DNA from 4 places in the Pseudomonas syringae pv. tagetis genome. Region 2 is predicted to be linked to each of the others. Evidence: predicted binding sites of a transcription regulator. Region 2 holds the regulator's gene; each other region holds the start of a gene.
What was found. Region 2 encodes FliA, which starts transcription of late flagellar genes. Its sites were predicted from a motif close to CTAAAGTTTNNNNNNNNNNNGCCGNTAA; they were not measured.
Positions count from the first base shown of each region.

Region 1: the regulator FliA is predicted to act here: its motif matches at 2,644-2,671, upstream of MME58_RS11725 (methyl-accepting chemotaxis protein).
Region 3: the regulator FliA is predicted to act here: its motif matches at 1,783-1,810, upstream of MME58_RS03705 (methyl-accepting chemotaxis protein).
Region 4: the regulator FliA is predicted to act here: its motif matches at 3,256-3,283, upstream of MME58_RS06525 (methyl-accepting chemotaxis protein).

Region 1 is NZ_CP092923.1:2,593,808-2,599,706, forward strand. It holds partial or broken gene MME58_RS11705 (tlde1 domain-containing protein) at 1-95, shown strand, start outside; gene MME58_RS11710 (hypothetical protein) at 120-389, shown strand; gene MME58_RS11715 (SMP-30/gluconolactonase/LRE family protein) at 512-1,603, shown strand; gene MME58_RS11720 (DUF1206 domain-containing protein) at 1,714-2,550, shown strand; gene MME58_RS11725 (methyl-accepting chemotaxis protein) at 2,762-4,747, shown strand; gene MME58_RS11730 (substrate-binding domain-containing protein) at 4,765-5,685, shown strand; gene MME58_RS11735 (DNA/RNA non-specific endonuclease) at 5,756-5,899, opposite strand, start outside.
Region 2 is NZ_CP092923.1:3,970,035-3,975,933, forward strand. It holds gene MME58_RS17590 (chemotaxis protein CheA) at 1-1,666, opposite strand, end outside; gene MME58_RS17595 (protein phosphatase CheZ) at 1,700-2,485, opposite strand; gene MME58_RS17600 (chemotaxis response regulator CheY) at 2,505-2,879, opposite strand; gene fliA (RNA polymerase sigma factor FliA) at 3,136-3,876, opposite strand; gene fleN (flagellar synthesis regulator FleN) at 3,873-4,706, opposite strand; gene flhF (flagellar biosynthesis GTPase FlhF) at 4,822-5,899, opposite strand, start outside.
Region 3 is NZ_CP092923.1:833,861-839,759, forward strand. It holds gene MME58_RS03695 (STAS domain-containing protein) at 1-120, opposite strand, end outside; gene MME58_RS03700 (response regulator) at 144-512, opposite strand; gene MME58_RS03705 (methyl-accepting chemotaxis protein) at 522-1,736, opposite strand; gene MME58_RS03710 (NAD(P)/FAD-dependent oxidoreductase) at 2,230-3,528, opposite strand; gene MME58_RS03715 (MOSC domain-containing protein) at 3,745-4,278, opposite strand; gene MME58_RS03720 (DUF1780 domain-containing protein) at 4,275-4,904, opposite strand; gene MME58_RS03725 (hypothetical protein) at 5,032-5,499, shown strand; gene MME58_RS03730 (SEL1-like repeat protein) at 5,890-5,899, shown strand, end outside.
Region 4 is NZ_CP092923.1:1,457,611-1,463,509, reverse strand. It holds gene MME58_RS06535 (CheR family methyltransferase) at 1-933, opposite strand, end outside; gene MME58_RS06530 (chemotaxis protein CheW) at 930-1,466, opposite strand; gene MME58_RS06525 (methyl-accepting chemotaxis protein) at 1,474-3,096, opposite strand; gene MME58_RS06520 (NEL-type E3 ubiquitin ligase domain-containing protein) at 3,387-5,899, shown strand, end outside.

The DNA.
Region 1 (5,899 bases), 1.4 Mb from region 2:
TTAAAAAATTTCTTCGCAGTCAACACGGCGGAATTCTTCCGGGGACGAATCTGAAGTACTACGGCGTAATAGATGTTTCTGCTTTTAGTGAATAGTGAAGAGATCTAAATGAAAAAATAATGAAACTCATCACGAAGGGCGCACTAATTTTAGTATTGGCTGCGCTGCTAACTAAATGGCTTGTCGCGTTAGGCCTGATGGGCTGGCTGCTTCAAACTGAAACAGGCCTCGATATGTATGTTTCGGCTGCAAATGCCTTGGGCATAATCGGCGGAGAGGATGGAGAGTTCATGCTTCTTGCCATAATGGTATTGGTGATGCTGGTGCCATCAACGTTTATTGTATGGGGTGCGGCTAAAACTCTCTGTAGATTCAGAGCAGTACGGTAATAAACACAGAGCATGAGAGCAGGAGGGTTGTCAGAGCCCCGACTTGACTGGAGATATCTTGTAGGATGCCTTGCGGCCGCGAGGCGGGCGCCATTCCAAAAATAACAACAAGGAGACGCATCATGGATTTCTCACCCCCATCCACCACCGCAGACCAGAGCCGTCGGAGCTTTTTGAAAAAGTCGTTGGCTGTTTCGGCAACGGTCGCGGCCATTGGCTCTCTGCCGCGCCTGTCTATTGCCGAGCCGTTGACCCAGCGTTATCCCGACCCGCTGGTGGGTGTGCTGGATGACAGTTTTCTGGACATACGCATCTTCAATGCCAGCGTTGAAAAGCTCGCCACTGGCATGCGCTGGGCCGAGGGGCCGGTATGGGTGGGGGATGGTCGTTATCTGCTGGTCAGTGATATCGCCAATAACCGCATCATGCGCTGGGATGAGGTGACGGGGGCGCTGTCTGTGTACCGCGAGCACTCCAATTTTTCCAATGGCATGTGCCGCGACCGTCAGGGCCGGTTGCTGGTTTGTGAGGGTTCGAGCACGACCAGCGAAGGGCGGCGGGTGACACGTACCGAGTACAACGGACGCATTACCGTGCTGGCCGACAGCTTCGACGGCAAGCCTTTCAACTCCCCCAACGACATCGTCTGCAAGCGTGACGGTTCGATCTGGTTCACCGACCCGACTTTTCAAGCCAACAGCGACTATGAAGGCCGCAAGGTCAAGCAGGAGCAGCCGTTCGGGGTCTATCGAATTGATCCTGAGAACGGCAAGGTCAGTCGGGTCATCGATGACATGGCAGGTCCGAACGGCCTGTGTTTTTCGCCGGACGAGAAAACCCTGTACGTGGTCGAAGGGCGCGCTAAGCCCACTGGGCTCATCTGGGCCGTAGCGGTCAATGAGGACGGCTCGCTTGGGGAGCGTCGCAAGCACGTCGAAGGTCTGGAATACGCGGCTATCGACGGCATCAAATGCGACGAGAGCGGCAACCTTTGGTGTGGCTGGGGTGGCAACGGCAACCCGAAGGCCGACTTGGAGAAACTCGACGGAGTGCGGATATTCAACCCGCAGGGTAAAGCCATCGGCCACATCAGCCTGCCCGAACGCTGCGCCAACATCTGCTTCGGCGGGCGAGAGGGCAATCGTTTATTCATGGCCAGCAGCCATTCGCTGTACTCAGTGTTTGTGAACGCGCGAGGTGCAACGTTTGCCTGAAGAGGCATCAGCCGCATCGGCGGCGCACGACATCACGCGCCGTCAATCGGGTCGAACCCCTGCGGACATGTCGGGTCTGTTCCTGTAATTACTTTCAGGGATAGTTATTTATGTCGGCGCAACGCGGCCTTGTTCTACTTGCACGAGGCGGTTATGCCGCCCGTGGTGTTGTTTATCTGATTATCGGTCTGTTCGCTGTATTGGCGGCGCAGGGTTCATCGCAGCCTGCCGACAGCCACAGCAGCCTTGAAGCCTTGTTGAGCCAGCCATTCGGCATTGTTCTGGTGGGGGTGGTGATTGTCGGCCTGCTGGCGTTCGCTGCATGGCGTGTGCTGCAGGCTACGCGGGACGTCGATCATCATGGCCGGGAATTCAAAGGCCTGGTGATCCGAGGAGGCCTGTTGGTGGGCGGTTTTACTTACGGGGCATTGGCTTTTTTTGCGCTGGGGCTGCTGGTCAGTGGGTTCAAGAGCTCCGGAAGCTCATCGGGTGGCGGTCAGGCGAAGGACCTGTTGGCCACCATTCTGTCCTGGGATCACTCCAATCTGCTGGTCTACGTGGTGGCACTGGTGCCCCTAGGCCTGGGCATTGTGCACATCATCAAGGGCTATAAGGCGTCGTTCGAGAAGTATTTCGAGGCCGATGAAGACGTCATGAAGTACGTGCGTCCGGTATCACGTTTCGGCCTGATCGCCCGCGGCGTGGCATTCATCGAAGTAGCGGTGTTGCTGGCCGTAAGCGGTTCCAGTTATCAGGCCATGCATCCGCCAGGCATGAAAGACGCGCTCAACGGTTTGCAGGATCTGCCTGCCGGTGGGCTGGTGCTGCTGATCGTGGCGCTGGGTCTGATTGCGTTTTCGGTGTACAGCTTCGCCGAGGCCGCCTGGCGGAAGATCAACATGGATGTGCCTGATGCACCGGAGGCCGTCGCACGTCATTTCCGCTGATTACCAGGCGCAGGTCTGAAGGACTGCATGACTCGTCAGGTCATGCAGTCCTCTTTTATTGACCCCGGCCGGTAAAGATAGTGTGAACACTGCCTCAAGTCGCCCCCGGCCCGGCCGACATTCTCTTTTGAGCTCCGATCATTTTCCGGACTGACGTGCTTTGCGCAGGTCCGGATCAGATACGACGCAATAAAAATAAAAGAGGATAGCCATGACCATTCTTCAGCGAGTGATCGGTGGGTTTGCTGTGCTGGTTGTACTGTTGCTCGCCATGGCAGGTATCAGCTATCAAAGCACGCATTCCATAAGCGACCGGATCAGCATCATCACCGGGCAGTCGGCCCCCTTGAGCAGGGCGGCGAGCGAGCTTTACGTCCATGTGCTACGTGCCAACCAGGCATTGCTCGGGATTCTGGTCAGCAATGACCCCAGGCAGATTGACGATGGCAAACAGCCCTTCAACGACAGCATGGCCCGCTTCAATCAGTTGCTGGATAGCACGCCTGCCTATATCGGCGACCGTGCCGAACTGCGCGACAACCTTAATCAGCAGCGTCAGTTGAGCGCTGCCTACGCCGAGCAGGCACAGAGCCTGATTGCCAGTCATCGACAACATGTGTTGCAGGTGCTCCAGAGCCGGGTATTGCAGGGCTACAGCAGCAGCCAGGGCGCACAATTGACAGGCTATCTGCGTGACTACATTGCCCGCGAGCGCAGCGCGGGTTCGTCTGACAACGTGGCGGCGGGGGAAAAATTGCTGCTGGAAGTCGGTAAATCCTATGAAGGCCTTGCTGCCCATGCGGCAACGCCGGATATCCAGACGTTGCAGCGTGTGCTCAACCTGCAGGATGAAGTCATAAGCACCCGGGCGCAGGAGCTCACGGCGGTGGATCCTCGCGGTGGCCGTATCGCCGGCGTGATGGTCAACCGCCTGCTCAACGACCTTACCGGCAGCGATGGCGTCTATCAGGCCTACAAGCAGGAGGCGGCGCTCGCCGAGCAAGTTGGCAAACAGCGCCAGGCGGCAGAAACACGTCTTCAAGCAACCCTGGACAAGATCGGCGAGTTCGGCAATCAGTCACTTGCAGTGGCCAGCGAGGCCAAGGCAGGGGCGGATTCGACCATCGCCACCAGCCTCAGCCTGCTGCTGATCGCCTGCCTCCTGGCCGTGACCGCTGCGGCAGTCATCGGTACCTGGGTCGCGTTCAGTCTGCGGCGTCCACTGGCGGCGTTTCGCGAGGTACTCAAGACCTTGACCAGTGGCGACATGCGCGTGCGTTTCGATGTCAGCCGTCGTGACGAATTCGGTGAGCTGGGCGGCTATCTCAATGAATTCACTCAGTCGCTGCAACAGACGTTTCGCCAGTTGATCGGCTCCGCCGATACCCTGGCGCTGACTGCCAGCCAGAACGCGCAGATCAGTGAACAGACCACCCGCGTGGTAGACGAGCAGAAAGACCGGCTCAACTCTGCTGCGTCGGCCATGACTGAAATGGAAAGTACCGTGGAAGAAGTCGCCCGTCGGGCTCAGGACACACGCAGCGCGGTGGACAGCACCAGTGAACTGACTGACAAGGTTCAGAAGCGCGTGGCTGAAACCATCGTCAACATCCGCCAGCAGGCCGAACAGGTCAACAAGGCGTCTGCGGTGACCGACGAGCTGCAGAAATACGGGCAAAACATTGACGGCATTGTCGATGCCATTCGCACCATTGCCGAGCAGACCAACCTGCTGGCGCTTAACGCGGCCATCGAAGCGGCGCGTGCAGGCGAGCAGGGCCGGGGTTTTGCGGTGGTGGCCGATGAGGTGCGCTCGCTGGCCAGCCGTACCCAGACCTCAACCAGCGAGATCCAGGAAATGATCGGCCAGATGCAAAACAAGATCCACTCGGCCGTGCAGGTGATGAACGAAAGCCAGATCCAGTCCAGCCACTGCGTGACGCTGGCTTCCGGTGCCGACCAGTTGCTGGTGGAAATGGGTGAAGCGGTGGATACGATTCGCGACATGAATATCCAGATCGCTGCCGCCACAGAGCAGCAAAGCGCAACGGTGCAGGAAACCAGTCGCATGGTCACGCACATCAACGATTCTGCCCAGCAGGCCGCAGACGGTGCCGAACAGTCTGCGAGCAGCAGTCAGGACCTGTCGAAAATGGCCAGGGATCAGCGCGAGCTGCTCCATCATTTCAGCGTTTAACGCCCGGGAGTCAGAACATGAAACAGTGGTTATCGATTTCCCTGAGTGCAAGCCTGCTGGTCGCTGGTCTGGCGCAGGCCGAGACGCCTCTGATCGGCGTGGGCATGGCCAAGTACAACGACAATTTTCAAACCATCCTGCGCCACGGCGTCGAGAAGCAAGTGGCGCTGCTGAATGCCGACCTTTTCATGGAGAACGGCCAGGACGATGTAGAGCTGCAGATGCGTCAGTTTCGCAATCTGGTCAATTCAAAAGTCGATGCCATCGTGGTCGCGATGGTGAATGGCAAAAGTGCGCCGGAAATGATGCGCCTGGCCAATGAGGCCAAGGTTGCGCTGGTATTCGTCAACCGCAATCCTGAACCTGCCAAATGGCCTGCGCTGACGGCGTTCGTAGGCTCTGATGAACTGGAGTCCGGCACGTTGCAAATGGAAGAACTGGCTCGCCGTGCCGATTACAAGGGCAACGTGGTGATTCTGGTGGGCGACCCGAGCAACAAATCATCGGTCATGCGCACCGAGGACGTGGAAAAGGTGGTTGCCAAGTACCCGAACATGAAGGTTGTACAGAAGAAAATCGGCAACTGGGAACGCAGTCAGGCCGCGTCCATTGTCATCGACTGGGTCAAACAGGGCGTGGACTTCTCTATCATCGCCGCCAACAACGACGAAATGGCAATTGGCGCGATCATGGGCCTGGAAAAAGCCGGGAAGAATGCCAGGGATTACCTTGTTGGCGGTATCGACGGCACCCCGGACGGTCTGAAATTGATGGCCGAAGGCAAAATGGCAGTGAGCGTGTTTCAGGACGCCGTCGGCCAGGCCAACGGCGCGGTAGACGCCGCGTTGCGCATGGCACGCGGCGAGACCCTGGAGTCTCCGGTTATCTGGGTACCCTTCAAACTCATCACCCCGGAGAATCGCCAGCAGTTCGAATAGGGCGCAGACGCTGTTATCGCTACACCCGGGTCGGCGAGCGTCCACGGTCGTTTCCCGACAGGCGCGTAACCTAGACCCGGATATCATGCGGACCGCGGATCTGTGCCTCGATGCGTGTGCCGGTCAGGCGTTCTTCGTTGGAAAAGCCGTCGTAGCTGGCCAGGTCGCCGAAGCGTATGCCGGTAAGCTGTTCGATCTGCAGGACGCTGCGCTG
Region 2 (5,899 bases):
TCAACCGGTCGGCGGCATCCTTGTCCATGACGCCGCGCTTGACCGCGATGGAACGCAATACATTAGGGTCCATGCCCTTGCCGTCATCGGAAATCGACAGCAGGATGTGATCGCCTTCCTGCTCTGCCGAAAGGATGACCCGCCCACCACGGGATTTGCCCGTGGCTTCGCGCTCTTCCGGCGTTTCGATACCGTGGTCGACCGCGTTACGCACCAAGTGGACCAGCGGGTCGGCAAGCGCCTCCACGAGGTTCTTGTCGAGGTCGGTTTCTTCACCGACCAGTTCCAGATTGATCTCTTTCTTGAGCTGACGAGCCAGGTCACGAACCAGACGCGGGAAGCGTCCGAAGACTTTCTTGATCGGCTGCATGCGGGTTTTCATGACCGCAGTCTGCAGGTCGGCGGTGACCACATCCAGGTTGGAAACCGCCTTGGACATGGCTTCATCGCCGCTGTTGAGGCCCAAACGCACCAGGCGGTTACGCACCAGCACCAGTTCGCCGACCATGTTCATGATCTCGTCCAGTCGGGCAGTGTCCACACGAACTGTGGTTTCAGCTTCCGTAGCCACCGGCTTCTCGCCGGTAGGGGCAGGAGCACGCGCAGGGGCAGGTGCCGACGCTGGCTTGGCCGGCTCGGCTTTCGCAGCAGGCGCAGGCGCTGCGGCGGGCTTGGCGGCAGGTGGCGGAGAAACGGCTGCGGCAGTTGCCGGAGCCGGTGCCTTGGCAACGACCGCGTCAGGCTCGAACTTGCCTTTGCCGTGCAATTCGTCGAGCAGGTTTTCGAATTCGTGATCGGTAATTTCGTCCGATGCAGCCGCAACACTTGGTGCCTTGGCAGCGACGGCCGCGGGTGCAGCAGCCACAGGAGCGGCTATGGCAGCGTCAAACGAGCCTTTACCGTGCAGTTGATCGAGCAGTGCTTCGAATTCATCATCGGTGATTTCGTCGCTGGCTGGCGCTGCACTGCCACTCTGAGCAGCGGGTGCAGGAACCGGAGCGGCTACAGCATCGGCCGCAAACTTGCCCTTGCCATGCAACTGATCGAGCAGGGATTCAAATTCCTGATCGGTGATTTCATCGCCGGCTGGCGCGACCGCAGCTGCCGGTGCTGCCGATGGAGCCGCAGACACTGGACTGGAGCCGTGCAGCGAATCGAGCAGTTGCTCGAACTCATCATCGGTAATGTCATCGCTGGCCGCTGGCTCGGCTACCGGCGCGGCAGCTTCAATCGCCGGCTCAGGCTCAGGCTCAGGCGCTGCGACTTCGTCTGCAGATTGTGGTTCGGCCAGCCGCGACAGCGCGGCCAGCAGTTCTGGCGTCGCCGCAGTAACGTCAGTCCGTTCACGTACCTGACCGAACATGCTGTTGACGGTGTCCAGAGCTTCCAGGACCACATCCATCAGTTCGGAATCAACGCGACGCTCACCCTTGCGCAGGATGTCGAACACGTTTTCGGCGATGTGGCAGCACTCCACCAGCTCATGGAGCTGGAGGAAGCCGGCGCCCCCTTTTACAGTGTGAAAACCGCGAAAAATTGCATTGAGCAGATCAGCATCATCCGGTCGGCTTTCCAGCTCGACCAATTGCTCTGACAACTGCTCCAGAATTTCGCCGGCCTCTACCAGAAAATCCTGAAGGATTTCTTCATCGGCGCCGAAGCTCATGGGGTGCTCCCTAAAATTAACCGTCAACAGACCTTAGAAGCCGAGGCTCGATAGCAGATCGTCTACATCATCCTGTCCGGATACGACGTCTTCACGTTTATCGGCATGAATCTGCGGACCTTCACCCTTGGCGAGATGTTTTTTAGGATCTTTTTCAGCAAGGATGGATTGTTCGTCATGTTCGATGCCTGCGAAGCGATCGACATGACTGGCCATGAGCACCAGTTTGAGCAGATTGCTTTCGACTTCCGTAACCAGTTGCGTCACGCGCTTGATGACCTGACCCGTAAGGTCCTGGTAATCCTGGGCAAGCAGAATGTCGTTGAGGTGTCCGGAAACCTTATGGGTTTCCTGCTCGGTACGCGTCAGGAAGCCATCGACCCGCTTGGCCAGCTCACGGAATTCCTCGGCACCGATTTCGCGGCGCATGAAGCGTCCCCAGTCATCGCTCAGCGCCTTGGCATCGGAATTGAGACCGGCCATGAGCGGCGTACTTTCCTCGACCAGGTCCATGGTGCGGTTGGCCGCATTCTCGGTCAGCCTCACCACATACGACAGGCGCTCGGTTGCGTCCGTGATCTGCGACACTTCCTCGGCTTGAGGCATGTGTGGATCGATGTGAAAGTTGACGATTGCACTGTGCAGCTCACGAGTCAGCTTGCCCACTTCCTGATAAAGGCCGCGGTCGCGTGTCTGGTTGAGTTCATGGATCAGCTGCACAGCGTCACCAAAGCGACCTTTTTCAAGGCTGGTGACGAGTTCCTGCGCGTGTCTTTTTAAGGTCGACTCAAAGTCGGCCATCGAATCATTGTTATCCATAGCGCCCTCGCGGCATGCATCAGCTATTGACGCGTTCAAAGATCTTTTCGATCTTCTCTTTCAGCGCTTGAGCCGTGAATGGCTTGACTACATAACCGTTCACCCCGGCCTGGGCAGCTTCAATGATCTGCTCACGCTTGGCTTCGGCAGTGACCATCAGCACGGGAAGGCTTTTGAGGCGATCGTCCTTGCGGACCTCGCGCAGCAGATCGATGCCGGACATGCCAGGCATGTTCCAGTCCGTCACCAGAAAGTCAAAGGCACCGCTTTGCAGCATCGGCAATGCGGTCAGACCATCATCCGCTTCCGATGTGTTGGTAAACCCCAGATCACGCAAAAGGTTCTTGATGATCCGCCGCATCGTTGAGAAGTCATCAACGATGAGGATTTTCATGTTCTTGTCCAATTCGACCTCCAAGCAGTCTTTAACGCGTTCAGCACCTGAACACGCTGTTCACTCAATACTGGCACAGCACACCCCCGGCTGTACGAAACGACGACGGGCTTGGCACAACAACAGGCAAAGACCTGAACAACAAGCCCATCAGGGCACTGCCCGACAGGCTTTTGACTCGTCTATCCTGTTACCACGTAACGCTCTGCACAGCCGGTATGCAGATACTGCGCGACCACAGGCCGCACCGCATCTGTCAACGCGCTCGCCACTCCCCCAAACGCCCTCGCAAACGAGCTGCGCACTGGCTGTGTAACTGACTGACCCGAGATTCGCTGACCCCTAGAACTTCTCCGATTTCCTTGAGGTTCAGCTCTTCGTCGTAGTACAGCGCCAACACCAGACGCTCGCGCTCTGGCAGGTTGGCAATTGCATCGGCCAACGCAGCCTGGAAGCGCTCGTCTTCCAGGTCGCGCGACGGCTCAAGCGAACCGCTTGCGCCATCCTCATGCAGCCCTTCGTGATCGCCGTCCTGAAGCAGGTCGTCGAAACTGAAGAGGCGGCTGCCCAAGGTGTCGTTCAAAATCCCGTAATAATCATCGAGACTCAACTGGAGTTCGGCCGCAACCTCGTGATCTTTAGCATCACGACCGGTTTTAGCTTCAATTGCCCGAATTGCGTCACTGACCATGCGGGTATTGCGGTGCACCGAGCGTGGTGCCCAGTCCCCTTTGCGCACTTCATCCAGCATCGCACCACGGATGCGAATACCGGCGTAGGTCTCGAAACTCGCACCCTTGGTGGAATCGTATTTGGTCGAGACTTCAAGCAGACCGATCATGCCGGCCTGGATCAGATCCTCGACCTGCACACTGGCCGGCAAGCGCGCCAGCAGATGATAAGCGATACGCTTGACCAATGGCGCATAACGCTCGATCAACTCGTACTGTGAGTTACGGGAAGCCTTGCTGTACATCTGGTAGCCGCTCGCAGTCATTGCACAGGCCCTGCACTGGTCTGGTGAACGAGTCGCTCAACGAAGAACTCGAGATGGCCCCGCGGATTGGCTGGCAACGGCCAGGTATCAACCTTCTGGGCAATGGCCTTGAACGCCAGTGCACATTTGGAACGCGGGAATGCTTCGTAGACGGCGCGCTGCTTCTGCACGGCCTTGCGCACGCACTCGTCGTACGGCACGGCACCTACATACTGCAGCGCAACATCAAGAAAACGGTCCGTTACTTTGGTGAGTTTGGCGAACAGGTTGCGCCCTTCCTGAGGGCTCTGCGCCATGTTGGCCAGGACCCGGAAACGGTTCATGCCGTAGTCGCGATTGAGCAGCTTGATCAGGGCGTAGGCATCGGTGATCGACGTGGGCTCGTCGCACACCACCAGCAACACTTCCTGAGCGGCGCGCACGAAGCTGACCACCGATTCACCGATACCGGCAGCCGTGTCGATCACAAGTACATCGAGGTTGTCGCCAATCTCGCTGAACGCCTGGATCAACCCTGCATGCTGGGCCGGGGACAGATGCACCATGCTCTGGGTGCCTGAGGCGGCAGGCACGATACGAACCCCACCTGGCCCCTGCAACAGAACGTCGCGCAATTCACAACGACCCTCTATCACATCGGCCAGTGTACGTTTAGGCGTCAGCCCAAGCAGAACGTCGACATTGGCCAGACCCAGATCGGCATCCAGCAGCATGACGCGCCGGCCAAGCTCGGCAAGGGCCAGTGAAAGATTCACTGACACGTTAGTCTTACCGACGCCACCTTTGCCACCGGTCACCGCGATAACCTGTACGGGATGCATGCTGCCCATGTTATTTCTTTACCTTGTCTTGCGTAGACCGAAACCACATCGAGGGCTGCACGTTCACAAACGAACACTGCCTGGCAGACCGTTGACGCAGGGACATTCCAATAATATCCATCACTTAACCCACTCTCTTGCCAGGGGTGTGATAGAGGTCAGCAAACATATCAGCCATTGCTTCCTCGCTAGGCTCATCCTGCATCTGCACACTCACCGCGCGGCTTACCAGTTGATGACGACGCGGGGTATGCAGGTCATCAGGAATACGTGGTCCGTCCGTAAGGTAGGCCACAGGTAATTCATGACTGATCGCCAGGCTCAGGACTTCGCCGAGGCTGGCTGTTTCATCAAGCTTGGTCAGAATGCATCCGGCCAGGCCACAACGTTTGTAACTGTGATAAGCCGCTGTCAGAACCTGCTTCTGGCTGGTGGTTGCCAGGACCAGATAGTTACGCGACTTGATGCCGCGCCCTGCAAGACTTTCCAGCTGCATGCGCAGTGCCGGATCGCTGGCTTGCAGGCCGGCGGTGTCGATCAGCACTACGCGCTTGCGCAACAGCGGTTCCAGCGCCTGGACCAGAGACTGACCAGGATCGACATGAGTGACCGGCACGTTGAGGATGCGCCCAAGGGTCTTGAGTTGCTCCTGTGCGCCGATGCGGAAGCTGTCCATGCTGACCAGCGCGATGTTCTGCGGGCCGTACTTCAACACATAACGCGCCGCCAGCTTGGCCAGCGTGGTGGTCTTGCCCATGCCGGCAGGCCCGACCATGGCAATCACTCCACCCTCTTCGAGCGGCTCGATGTCCGGGACAGCAATCATGCGTGCCAGATGGGCCAGCAGCATGCGCCAGGCCTGACGAGGCTCGTCGATCTCCGGAATCATCGAGAGCAGATCGCGCGACAACGGGCCGGACAGACCGACACGTTGCAGGCGACGCCACAGATTGGCCTGCTGCGGCCGACTGCCCTGCAGCTGGTTCCAGGCCAGGGAGCCGAGCTGGACTTCCAGCAGCTCGCGCAGGCCATTCAGTTCGGAGCGCATCGAGTCGTAGGCGCGCTGGCCAACGGCCGGCTCTGCAGCGGCTGGCGGCGTATATGCGAATGGACGCGGCGGCTCTTCGAGCGTCGGCTCGATGTGCGTGTCCACAGCGCTGGCCGGCTTGCCGGAAAACAGCTGAAGATTGATCGACGCGTCG
Region 3 (5,899 bases), 2.8 Mb from region 2:
TGCCGCAGCGCCGATCTGTGGCAGCAGTCGGGCAGCAAGTTCGGTCACGGTGTAAATCGTCAGCTCGCCATCTATCTGCACGCGTGCAGTGTCGGTGGCACTCTCGTCTGGCGTCGGCATGCTGGCCTCCAGGGACCGGGGTCTCAGGGCAGGATCAGCTTGGAAACAGCCGCCAGCATTTGTGCTGGCTGGAACGGTTTGACGACCCACGCTTTTGCGCCGGCAGCCTGACCTTCAGCTTTTTTCGATTCCTGAGACTCGGTGGTCAGCATGATGATCGGCGTGAATTTGTAACTGGCCAGCTTCTTCACTTCCTTGACGAACGTGATGCCATCCATATTCGGCATGTTCACGTCGCTGATGATCAGGTGCACTTTCTGCCCGGTCAGCTTGCCCAGTGCATCTTTGCCGTCGCAGGCTTCGATAACGTCGTATCCGGCACTTTTCAACGCGATGCCGACCACCTGCCGGACACTGCTTGAATCGTCGACCACCAAAACACTCTTAGCCATGATCTACTCCTAGAAAAATGTGATTTCCTGCGAATTCTGCTGGGCAGCCGATTCACCGTGGTGAGTACGGCGTTGCTCGTCGGTCGCGTAGGTGGACTCCATACGCGCCAGCCATTGCCGTGCGTCGATGGCGACGGCCTGATCGGGAGACTGGCTGGCCTGCAGCAAGTGCGCATGCAAAGAGTCGATGTTGTCGCGTACGTGGGTCAGGATCTGGCTGACCCGATCCTGAAACTGCAGGTTTACGAGCACCTCGGTCATTTCGTCGCGAATCCCGTAGCTTTCCTGCTTGAGCAGGTCTGCGGATTCGGCCAGGCGACCTGTAATGCTCTGGAAGCGCTCCAGTACGTTCTGGATACTTTGCTCGGAAGCCGCCACCGAATGGCTGTCCTGGTCGGCACCGCTGGAGGCGGCCTGCACCAGTTGCGTGATGGCGTTGTTGATGATGTCGACCTTGGCGGACATCTGCTGACCGGTTTCGCTGGACTTGCTCGACAGGCTGCGCACCGCGTCGGCTACCACGGCGAAACCTCGGCCTGCTTCGCCTGCGCGTGCGGCTTCGATGGCGGCGTTGAGGGCTAGCAGGTTGGTCTGTGCAGCAATGGCGGCAACGTCCGCGGCCATGGTGCGCAATTCGCCAGTGTAGGCGGTCAGGCTGCGAACCTGAGACAGCGTCTGGTCGCGGCTGGCCTGGGTGGCCTTGAGGGAGTCGATTACCTGGCTCAGCTCGCTGTCGCTCTGGGACAGGACTTTCAACGCACCATCGGCGTTCTGACCGTCGAGTTCGCCGGCAGCGTGTTGCGAGGCCTGCACGGTTTCCTGCAAACGCTCGGAAATCCCCATGAAACGGCTGCTCAGCTCGACGATGGCGGTTTCGGTCTGCTGACGTGAGCTTTCAACCTGTTTGGCCCAGATCGGCATGGCACCGAGGAAGATTTCATTGAGTTGGGTACTGGTGGCCGTCGCGGCGCTTTGCCCGCTGTGCGCCTGATGATGGTCCAGCGCTTGAGTCACGGCGCGACGCACTTCATTACGTTGTGACTGAGCAGCCCAGAAAGCAGCGCCAACGCCAATGGCAACAAGGGCAGCGCACGCAACCAGTTCGGCAGGGCGCGTACCCGATTGCGTCAGTATCCAGGCAACGGCAGGTATGACAGGAATCAGGGGAAACCAGATAAAGCGTGGATGGCTTTGCGCAGGAGTACTGCTGAATTGATTCGACATATGGGTTCGATCCCTGAACAGTGCAGCGTGATACACGACTCCCTAGTTATCTGCGTGGCGTAGACGAACTTTATACCTGTGCGGGTGCCTTCCGTCTGATCACTGCGTGTAGAGCCCGATCACTTTAAAAATAGCGGGTATTCAGAACGCTGCAAGTCAGCGTCGGAAGTGGGTTTTCAGGCTTCTGCCCGCAGGACGTGGGAGCGAACTTGTTCGCGAAAGGGCCGGCATAATCGCCGAAAATGCGTCGCCTGAAACACTGTCTTCGCGAACAAGCGAAGCGTCGCCCGTCCGCTCCCACGGCCTCCGGCCAGAATCTAAAGCAGACTTGTATAAAACGCTGAGCGCTGTGGAATGCATTTCGCGACGCTCTGCATCGCAAGAGGACGCAGAGCGTCCAGAGCGGCATGCCGACGCGGAGCGTCGCACGATAGTCGAGGCTATCGCTGCGTACGCTCCAGCGCCGGTATGGCAATAAGCCCGGCGCGGGCTGTTAGTGCAGCTTCATTCGCGGCTCGGTGCCTTTGCCGATCTTGCTGCCCAGCATCAGCATCAGGGTGCGGAAGGTGCCGTACAGCGCCATCTGGTGCATGCGGTACAGCGATACATAAAACATCCGCGCCAGCCAGCCTTCAAGCATCACGCTGCCCATCAGGTTACCCATCAGATTGCCGACTGCCGAGAAGCTCGACAGCGAGATCAGTGACCCGTAGTCCTTGTAGGTGTATTCCGGCAGTGTCTTGCCTTCGATCCGCAGGCGCAGCGATTTGGCCAGGAGTGACGCCTGCTGGTGAGCAGCCTGGGCGCGGGGCGGGACGTTGCGGTCGGTGCCTTTTTGCGGGCAGGCTGCGCAGTCGCCGAACGCGAAGATATTCTCGTCACGGGTGGTTTGCAGCGTCGGCAGCACTTGCAACTGATTGATCCGGTTGCTTTCCAGGCCATCCAGTTCATGCAGAAACGCCGGGGCACGAATACCTGCCGCCCAGACTTTCAAACTGGCCGGGATGAGCTGCCCGGTAGCCGTGATCAAACCATCAGCGGTCACTTCACTGACTGCTGCGTTGGTCAGTACCGTCACACCGAGCTTTTCCAGGGTCTTGTGGACCGGCGCGCCGATGCGTTCTGGCAGCGCAGGCAACACCCGTGGCCCGGCTTCGATCACCGTGATACGCAGGTTTTCCGGTTTGATCTGGCCCAGCCCGTAAGCTGCCAGCTCATGCGCCGCGTTGTGCAGCTCTGCCGCCAGCTCGACACCGGTGGCGCCAGCGCCCACGATGGCCACGGTAATTTCCTGCGCGCTGTCGGCCTGACCGGCGTGGGCGCGCAGGTAGTGGTTGAGCAGTTGCTGGTGAAAACGTTCGGCCTGCTTGCGGCTGTCGAGAAACAGGCAGTGCTCTGCTGCGCCCTTGGTGCCGAAGTCGTTGGTGGTGCTGCCCACCGCGATCACCAGTGAGTCGTAACCCAGGCTGCGCGCCGGAACCAGTTCTGCGCCGTTTTCATCCAGCGTCTCGGCCAGATGAATCTGACGGCTGGCGCGGTCCAGGCCGGTCATGCGCCCGAGCTGGAACTGAAAGTTGTTCCACTTGGCCTGAGCGACGTAGTTCAGCTCGTCCTCATACGAGTTGAGCGAACCGGCAGCCACTTCGTGCAACAGCGGTTTCCAGATATGCGTCAGGTTGGCGTCGACCAGCGTGACACTGGCCGTGCCTTTCTTGCCCAGGGTCTTGCCCAGACTGGTAGCCAGCTCCAGACCGCCAGCGCCTCCGCCAACGATAACAATACGATGCGTCATAAGGATTACTCGGAAGGTTTAAGGAATTCGGGGGGAGCTCGATCTTCGCGAGCGCAAGGCAGCTCATAGCGTCAGAAGGCTCGATAACAGGTTCATCACGGCAATACCGGAATCAGTAGCGGCCTGCGCTCGACTGGATAGCGGTTTGCCTGAAGGTACTCTTCGACACACCTTTGCGGTTCCGGGTTCAGAGGGCTGCTCAATTTATCCGTCGTCTCAGGCGTGCTGGCGGGCAGGGGGCCAGGGATCGGTGACTTCGAGCGGCTCGACCTGCAGCGTGTCATCCAGGCGGATGATTCCGCTTTGTAACACTCGCGCAGTAATTCCACCATGCCCGCGCACCGCTTGAAAGGTGCCGTGGCCGAGGCGCTGCTCAAGCCGCGCACAAGGCTGACACCAGCCGGTGGTTTCGAAAATAGCCTGACCTATTCTGAAACGTCGATTCTTCAGGCTGAACAGGTTGATGCCACTGATCACCAGATTGCGCCGCAAGTCCTGCGGCACGACAGGGTTATCCGCCGCACGGCCCAGCAACGAGCCAATCACGGCCAGATGTTCCCACTGAATCAACGTCACCTGCCGCGCATTACGCGGGCCAGGCCGTGAATGGTCGCCGGTCAGACCCGCTTCGCGACGCGCCTCCACTGCATCCAGCTCGATCATCTCGACCCGCGACTGCGGGCGCACGCCTATCCAGCGCACGCGACCTTGTTGAGGCACATCGGCCAGCAGTTCCTGCAAGGGGCTCATAAACTGATTCCAACATCGAAAACGACACTGCGCCCCAGATTGGTACGCAGAAAATCCGGAGCGCCCGGATGCGCGAACAATACCCGAGCGAAGGTCGGCCCCACCAGCGACAACGAACGCCAGCCCTGACGCAGGTACTCGGTCGGCGGCGGAAAGTGACTGTTGAGGTCCAGAACCTCACGCTTGAGACTGGCGAAGGCGATGATATCCAGCCCGCCCAGATCAATGCCGCGTTCGCGATAGTTGGTGGATTTCTTGCGCAGGGTAGGGGCGAGTCGGTGCAGCAGTTCAGAGGCAGGAATCCGCTTGGGCTTGGCTTCCCGACGTACCAGCTGGCTCAACGAGAACGCGCTTCGTCGTCGCGCCAGTTCCTCGCGCCACTCGTCATTGAGACGCCGCCCCTCGTCGAGTACGAAAAACACCTCGAAACGCCCGTCACGAAACAGCACATCGGGCGGCTCCTGACTGGCGGGGGTGAAGTCCTCATTGCGATGCGCAATGTTCAGCCCCTGCAACAACCGCTGACAAACCCAACGCTCACGCTCCCACTTCCGCGCATTGGACAGAAAGGCGTTGGCTTGTTCGGCCTGGATCGTCAACAGGCGCAGGTAGTCTGAGTCATCCATAGGGGGCTAGCTTAGCGTTCAAGTTGCCATGACTGGAAGAGTGAATGCCGGGGTGTAGACTGGCAATTCATTTTTTGATTGCCTGCCATAAATGCTCGCAGGCGCTGCTTTTATCGAGGATCGATCTGTGAAGCTCCTGCCCATCCTGCTGCTGGCCTTGCTGCCCCTCACCGCCAACGCTCTGCAAGTCGACGAACGTCTATCCTCCTGGACGTTGCTTGATCAATACGACCAGCCCTATACGTTGAATAACCACACGCAAACCCTGCTCGTCGCACGCAGCATGGACGCCGCCAAGCTGGTCAATGCCGCCCTTCAGAACAAGCCCAAAGGCTTTCTGGAATCGCGCCAGACGGTGTTCGTCGCTGACATCCAGAAAATGCCGACCCTCATCGCCAAAATGTTCGCCATCCCCAAAATGCGGGATTACAGCTATCGCGTAATGCTTGATCGAGAAGCGCGCATCGTGCCGCAGTACGCAGGCGATGACGATAAAGTGCTGTGGTTACAGTTGCGCGACGGGCAGTTGGTCAGTCAGCAGCAGTTTGGCAGTGCGGATGCGTTGAGGGCTGCGTTGGAGAAGCCTCAGTCTTGACGGCGTGCTTGCGCACTTGCTTATACATGTACTGCGTTAGGGCAGATTCAGGTTGGGATCAAAGCATGGGTTAGATAAACCTGCCTGATCTGGGGTCGAGCATTTATAAGGCGCTTGCTCACCGCTCAAGGCGATGGCTATGAAAATAGACTGTGCCGCTTTCAATTTTTTTGCCGTGTGTATAGCGCGTGGTAGATTTCCATTCAGTCGCCTAAAGCTTTTCTGTCCAGCGCCGAAGGCATGAAAAGCCAGTCAAATGGTACTCAGGGTTTCTTCTCACATGGATCGTAAATGAAGCTATTTTTCTCTCTGGGTCGGGCGATCTTGATCTGCATTTTTACCTACGCACAAGCGTTCTGTGCCTGTTCAACGCCAAATGCCTGCGGGCGAATGTGGCGGG
Region 4 (5,899 bases), 2.5 Mb from region 2:
TTTCACCACAGGCGCAAAGGCTGCAGACGTTCGTATGGCGGGCCGTGGTGGCACAGGTGCCCTGACAGGTGCTTCGACGACTGGACGCGGAGCGGACGGCGTCGCCGTCGGCACCGGTATCGGAGCCGCTACGTCGACCGGCGCATGTCGGAAGGCAAATGATTGCGCAATACCGATCGAGCGCATGCCGATACCTGCCAGCAGGTTGCCCTCGGCCGGACCGATGAACAGCAGGCCGTCTTCACGGGTCAGTTGCTTGAGGACCTTGAATACATGCTGCTGGGTCTGCCGATCGAAATAGATCACCAGATTGCGGCAAAAGACGATGTCATACGCGACCTGTGCAGCCAGTTTCGGATCGAGCAGGTTGCCCGCCTGAAAACTCACACAGGCGCGAACACTGTCGGCGATTTCAAAGCCGTCGGTAACCGGGTTGAAATAGCGCTCTCGATAGCCGATGTCACTGCCCCGGAAAGAATTTTTGCCATAGATGCCATACTCGGCCTTGGCAATGGAGACGGGGCTGATATCGATGGCATCGACTTTGAACTGCCGGGGCTCGACCCCCGCATCGAATAACGCCATGGCTATGGAATAGGGCTCTTCGCCGGTTGAACACGGCAGGCTGAGAATACGCAGCGGGCGGGCGCCGGCAAGGCTCGCGATCCGTTCACGAGCCAGCAGGCCTAATGTGACAAATGATTCCGGGTAACGAAAAAACCAGGTTTCAGGGACGATCACCGCTTCGATCAGCGCCTGCTGCTCTTGAGACGATGACACCAGAAGATGCCAGTAGGCATCGCTGTCGGGGCAATTGGCGGCCGTTGCGCGCTGCCGCAAGGCGCGCTCGATGATTGCCTCACCGACGGAGGTCACGTCCAGCCCGATACGCTCCTTGAGGAAGCTGAAGAAACGCGAATCGTCACCCTTCATGGCGCGTCCTCAAGCAGTGCGAGGTCGACTGGCGGCACCGGGTACAACAGCTCGCGAACCGGCTCGCTCAACAACTCCTGAACGTGAATCCATTGCAGCAGCCCCAGCTCATCCTCGCGAACCGGCCCCAGGTAAGGCGACAGACGATTGTCCAGCCCGTATGCCTTGAATTGCGAGACCGGGCAACGCAGCGTTTCGGTGGCCTGCTCCAGAATCAGCCCGAGCAACTGCGCCGGGTGCGCGTCGTCGTGCCGATAATGCACCAGAACCATGCGAGTGCTGGTGCGCGAGCGCGCTGACTGACCGGAGTTCAGCGCACTGATATCAATTACCGGCACGATCTCGCCACGGTGGGCAAAGATTCCCGCTACCCAGTGCGGTGCCTGGGCAATGGCCTTGAGCTTCACGCGAGGCAGGATTTCAGCGATCTCGGTCGCGTCCAGCGCATAGCGGTCTTCGCCGATGCAAAACAGCAGAAAAAGTTTGCTTGCGGTCAGTGGCGTGCCGTTGCGCCTCGGCGATTGGTCCGTCATTGAATGTTCAGACCTTGAAACGCGAAACGCCGCTGCGAAGCCCGACCGCGACCTGACTCAACTCGTCGATGGCGAAACTGGCCTGGCGCAGGGACTCGACGGTCTGGCTGCTGGCATCCGCCAGTTGCACCAGTGCCTGATTGATCTGTTCGGCGCCCGTAGCCTGGGCCTGCATGCCTTCATTGACCATCAACACGCGAGGCGCCAACGCCTGAACCTGCTGAATGATCTGCGACAATTGCTCTCCGACCTGAGTGACCTCGAACATGCCACGGCGCACTTCTTCGGAAAACTTGTCCATGCCCATGACGCCTGCAGAAACTGCCGACTGGATTTCACGAACCATCTGCTCGATGTCATACGTGGCAACGGCAGTCTGATCGGCAAGGCGGCGTACTTCGGTGGCAACCACGGCGAATCCGCGGCCGTATTCGCCCGCTTTCTCGGCCTCGATGGCCGCATTGAGCGACAGCAGATTGGTCTGGTCGGCCACCTTGACGATGGTGACGACCACCTGGTTGATGTTGCCGGCCTTTTCGTTGAGGATTGCCAGCTTGGCATTGACCAGATTGGCGGCGCCCATTACCTGATGCATGGTGTCTTCCATGCGCGCCAGCCCCTGCCGGCCGGAACCTGCGAGGATCGAGGCCTGATCTGCCGCCGAGGTGACTTCGGTCATGGTTCGAACCAGATCCCGCGAGGTGGCGGCAATTTCCCGCGACGTCGCGCCGATCTCGGTGGTGGTTGCAGCGGTCTCGTTAGCCGTGGCCTGCTGCTGACGAGACGTCGCGGCGATTTCAGTCACCGAAGTGGTCACCTGAACCGAAGAACGCTGGGCCTGCGCAACCAGCGCGGTCAGCTCGGTCATCATGTCGTTGAAGCCGGTTTCGACCGCATTGAACTCGTCCTTGCGGGACAGGTTCAGGCGAGTGCTCAGGTCGCCGGTACGCATGATGTCCAGAATCCGAACGATCAGCTGCATCGGTGCCATGATCGAACGCATCAGCAGCAGACCGCAGGCCGCAGCCGCCAGTACTGCCACCAGCAGCGACAGGATCATACTGATCTTGGCAGCGAGTACCGCGTTGACGATATTGGCGGTGGCCTGATCAGCCAGTTGCTTGTTGGCAACGATAAGGTCGTTGAGCTGTTTGCGGCCAGTGAGCCACACCGGGTTGACCTCGCCATAGAACTCGGCGCGCGCACCGGCGTAATCGCCGCGATCGTACTTGGCGTGAACCTCGGCGAGCATGCGCGAATACACCTCACGACGCTTTTCGAACAGCGCAAAGCTGTCCCGGTCCGCGTTATCGAAAATGGACTTCTTGTAGCCGTCCATTTGCGCCTGCAGGTTCTCGTCGAACGCTTGAAACTGGTCTTTTTCCTGCTTGGTCATCGCACGCGCCTCGCCTTCGGCGATCAGCTCCAGCGTGCGGATGTAGCTTTCTCCCCAGGCGCTACGTACCAGCGTGCTGTAGTAGACGCCGGGCAACGCATCGAGACGGACTTCTTCCTCGCTGGACTCGATGGACAAAAGTCGTGAATAAGATACAACGACCATCAACAGCATGATTGCGATGATGACGGCGAAACTCGCCAGAATCCGTTGGCGCAAGGTCCAGTTCTTCACAGTCAGCCCTCAAGAGTTCAACGACGGCGTCGGGCCGTGTTCAAGAAGCGGACCGACGAGCGGTCCAAGCGGCGTGAGTATAGCCCAGCCGTCAACCGGTACGCGGGGAATGCAAAACCAATCATGGCACTTGTCCATTTACACTCTTTCCCTGCCTGCTTGTCGGCAAGCGCCACCACTACTTGAGCACACGAAGTGAAGAACATGCCCTGCACATAGATAGTTAGCACTTGCAGTAAGGATCACAAACGTAAGCTTTGTTGCCTGTTCACTCATGACAAGGCACTTCAATGCTGGATCAAACGCCGGCGGGCAATGCGTCTGCCACTCCACATGTACACCTTATAAAAGATAAATCACCTGCGTGGCTGCTTGACGCAGAACCGGCAACGCATAAAGCCTTGCGCCGCGCAGCCACACATCCGCTGCAATGGCTGGAGCGCGCGCGCAAGTCCAGCCCGGACGAAGTAGATAAACTGCAGCGGCTTTACACGCGTCAGCGCCAGAACGAACAACAGGTTTGCCCGACGCTCGATCGTCTTTCGACGCTGGAAGACTTTGCAAAGCCCCTGTTGACGGCGGCTATCAAGGATCGCTTCGGGCTGGACGTGGACGTCACTGCGACATGGCTGTTTCACGCCCGCCGGGCACGGATCGACCAGTCGTTCCTTTCTGCGTCCAGAGACCCTGTTATCCAGGCCAACAAAGCGCTGAAGGCCGCCAACCAGAGTCTGCTCAAGGCTGCGCTGCAAAATTTCGAAGCGTGGGAAACAGCGCTTGGTGCGATGGACTCGGAATCGGGTCTCAAGGCTCAGGTGTTTTCTTCGTTTGAAATCATCGGTCAACAGATCAACGGTAAATCCCTGCCGATTTCCCCCAGCGGGTTCGCGGCGATGTGCCGTGATCTGGACTTGGGCGGCCAGTACCAGAGACACCTGGAATCCGTTTTCCGTACACCCTCGTTACCCGAAGAAACTGCGGACGCCGCAGCATCCAGGCTGCGCAGGGACTTTATGCAACTGCAGTCATCGTCCATCCGGCTGCAGTTGCAGATTGCATCGTTGCAGGAACGCGTCAGCCCGACTTTGCAGGGCGCATTACTGGATATTCTCGACGGCAAGCAAAACGTCCGACTCGATAACACGCCCGTCAACTGCAGCCTACTGTGCCTGGGGGATGTCGAACTTGTCGGCCTTCTGGTTATCGGCAAGGACCGGGACAGCGCAACTCAAGCCGAAAAGATTGTCGTCTATATTCCGGATGATCCCGTTGCGCCGCTGAAGGAATACGACTCGGTCGAGGTCTTTATCAACGCGCTGCGTGATCGGATGTTCACTCAGGGGTATCTGGACTTCTTCACGCGTTTCATCCCGGCGCGCCATCGAAGCGCCTTATTCGAAAGGTTGTCTGAACGCCTTTACCCGAACGTCAGGAAAGGGGGGATTTTCGAGCGTCAGTGGCTAGAGCGTGAAGCAGACCGAAACGCACGGCTGGACCTCAGGGAGGTCGCGCTGCAAGGCCCCTTGCTGGACGCTTTGTACGATCGCAAACGTGCAGCCTTGAAGAACGACGCACTGTTTCATGGCGTGCCAACGGCAGCGCAAGATCAGAAAACCTCCGACGAGCGTCTGCAGTACTTCAAGGACAAAGCCTTCGATGTCTTGAATATCGCAGGCTTCGTCGTTCCGGTATTGGGCGAAGTGATGATGGGCGTCACGGCCATTCAGTTGGTCCACGAAGTTTATGAGGGCGTGGAAAGCTGGGCCAAAGATGAGAAACAGCAAGCGTTCGCCTACCTGTTCGACGTGGTGGAGAACATCGCCCTGATGTCGGCGCTTGGTGCGGCGGCGACAGGCGCATCAGGCATCCCTGCGATACAGGTGCCCGAGTTCGTACGCGGCCTCAAACCCGTAGAATTGCCGAGTGGAACCACTCGTCTGTGGAAGCCTGATCTGGCACCGTTCGCCCATGACATCGTGCTGCCGAAGGGACTGCAGCCCGACGCCACTGGCCTGTACACATGGCAGAACAAGCAGTGGCTGCCCCTTGAAGGGCGAACCTATTCAGTCAGACCCGGCTCAACCGGCGAAGGTTATCGGATCGAACACCCTACCCGTCCGGAAAGCTACCAACCCGCCTTGCGCCACAATGGAGCGGGAGCATGGCTGCATGAGGCCGAGCAGCCGCTGGAGATGGAAGGGCTGAGACTGTTTCGACGGCTGGGGTACTCCAGTGAAACGTTTTCCGACAAAGCAGCCAGCCGTATCGTGAAAGTCAGCAATACGTCTGAATCCGTGATGCGCGAGGCGCTGGCCGATCAGCGTCGTCCACCGGCATTGCTTGAGGACACGGCACGCAGGTTCAGGCTGGATCAGGAAATCGAGCGGTTCATCGAGCAGATGGAGGCCAACGAAGTAAACGCAGCGGCCTCTCTTCAACTTGAATTGCTGAGCCAGGACCCAGGCTGGCCAAACACTCATACACTGGTGCTGGTGGATGCCGAGGGCAGTGCGCTGCAGACATTCGCTTCGGCACGTCAGCCGGTCGCAGGCGCTACCCGTAGTAATATCGAAGTTCGTGCCGACCAGCCAGATGCCCTGCGCCAGGTGCTGGAAAAGCTGAGCAACAACGAAATCCGGACCCTGCTCAACGAAGAGTTCGGCGCGGGGCAGCTCGGTCTGTCACCGCGACTGATCAGACTGCGGGCGCAATTGGTGGCGCGGGCCCGAGCTACCCGAACCAGGCTGTTCGAGTCACTTTACCGTGCCTTGAAGGTCACCGAAGCAGACGGCGCGCACACCAT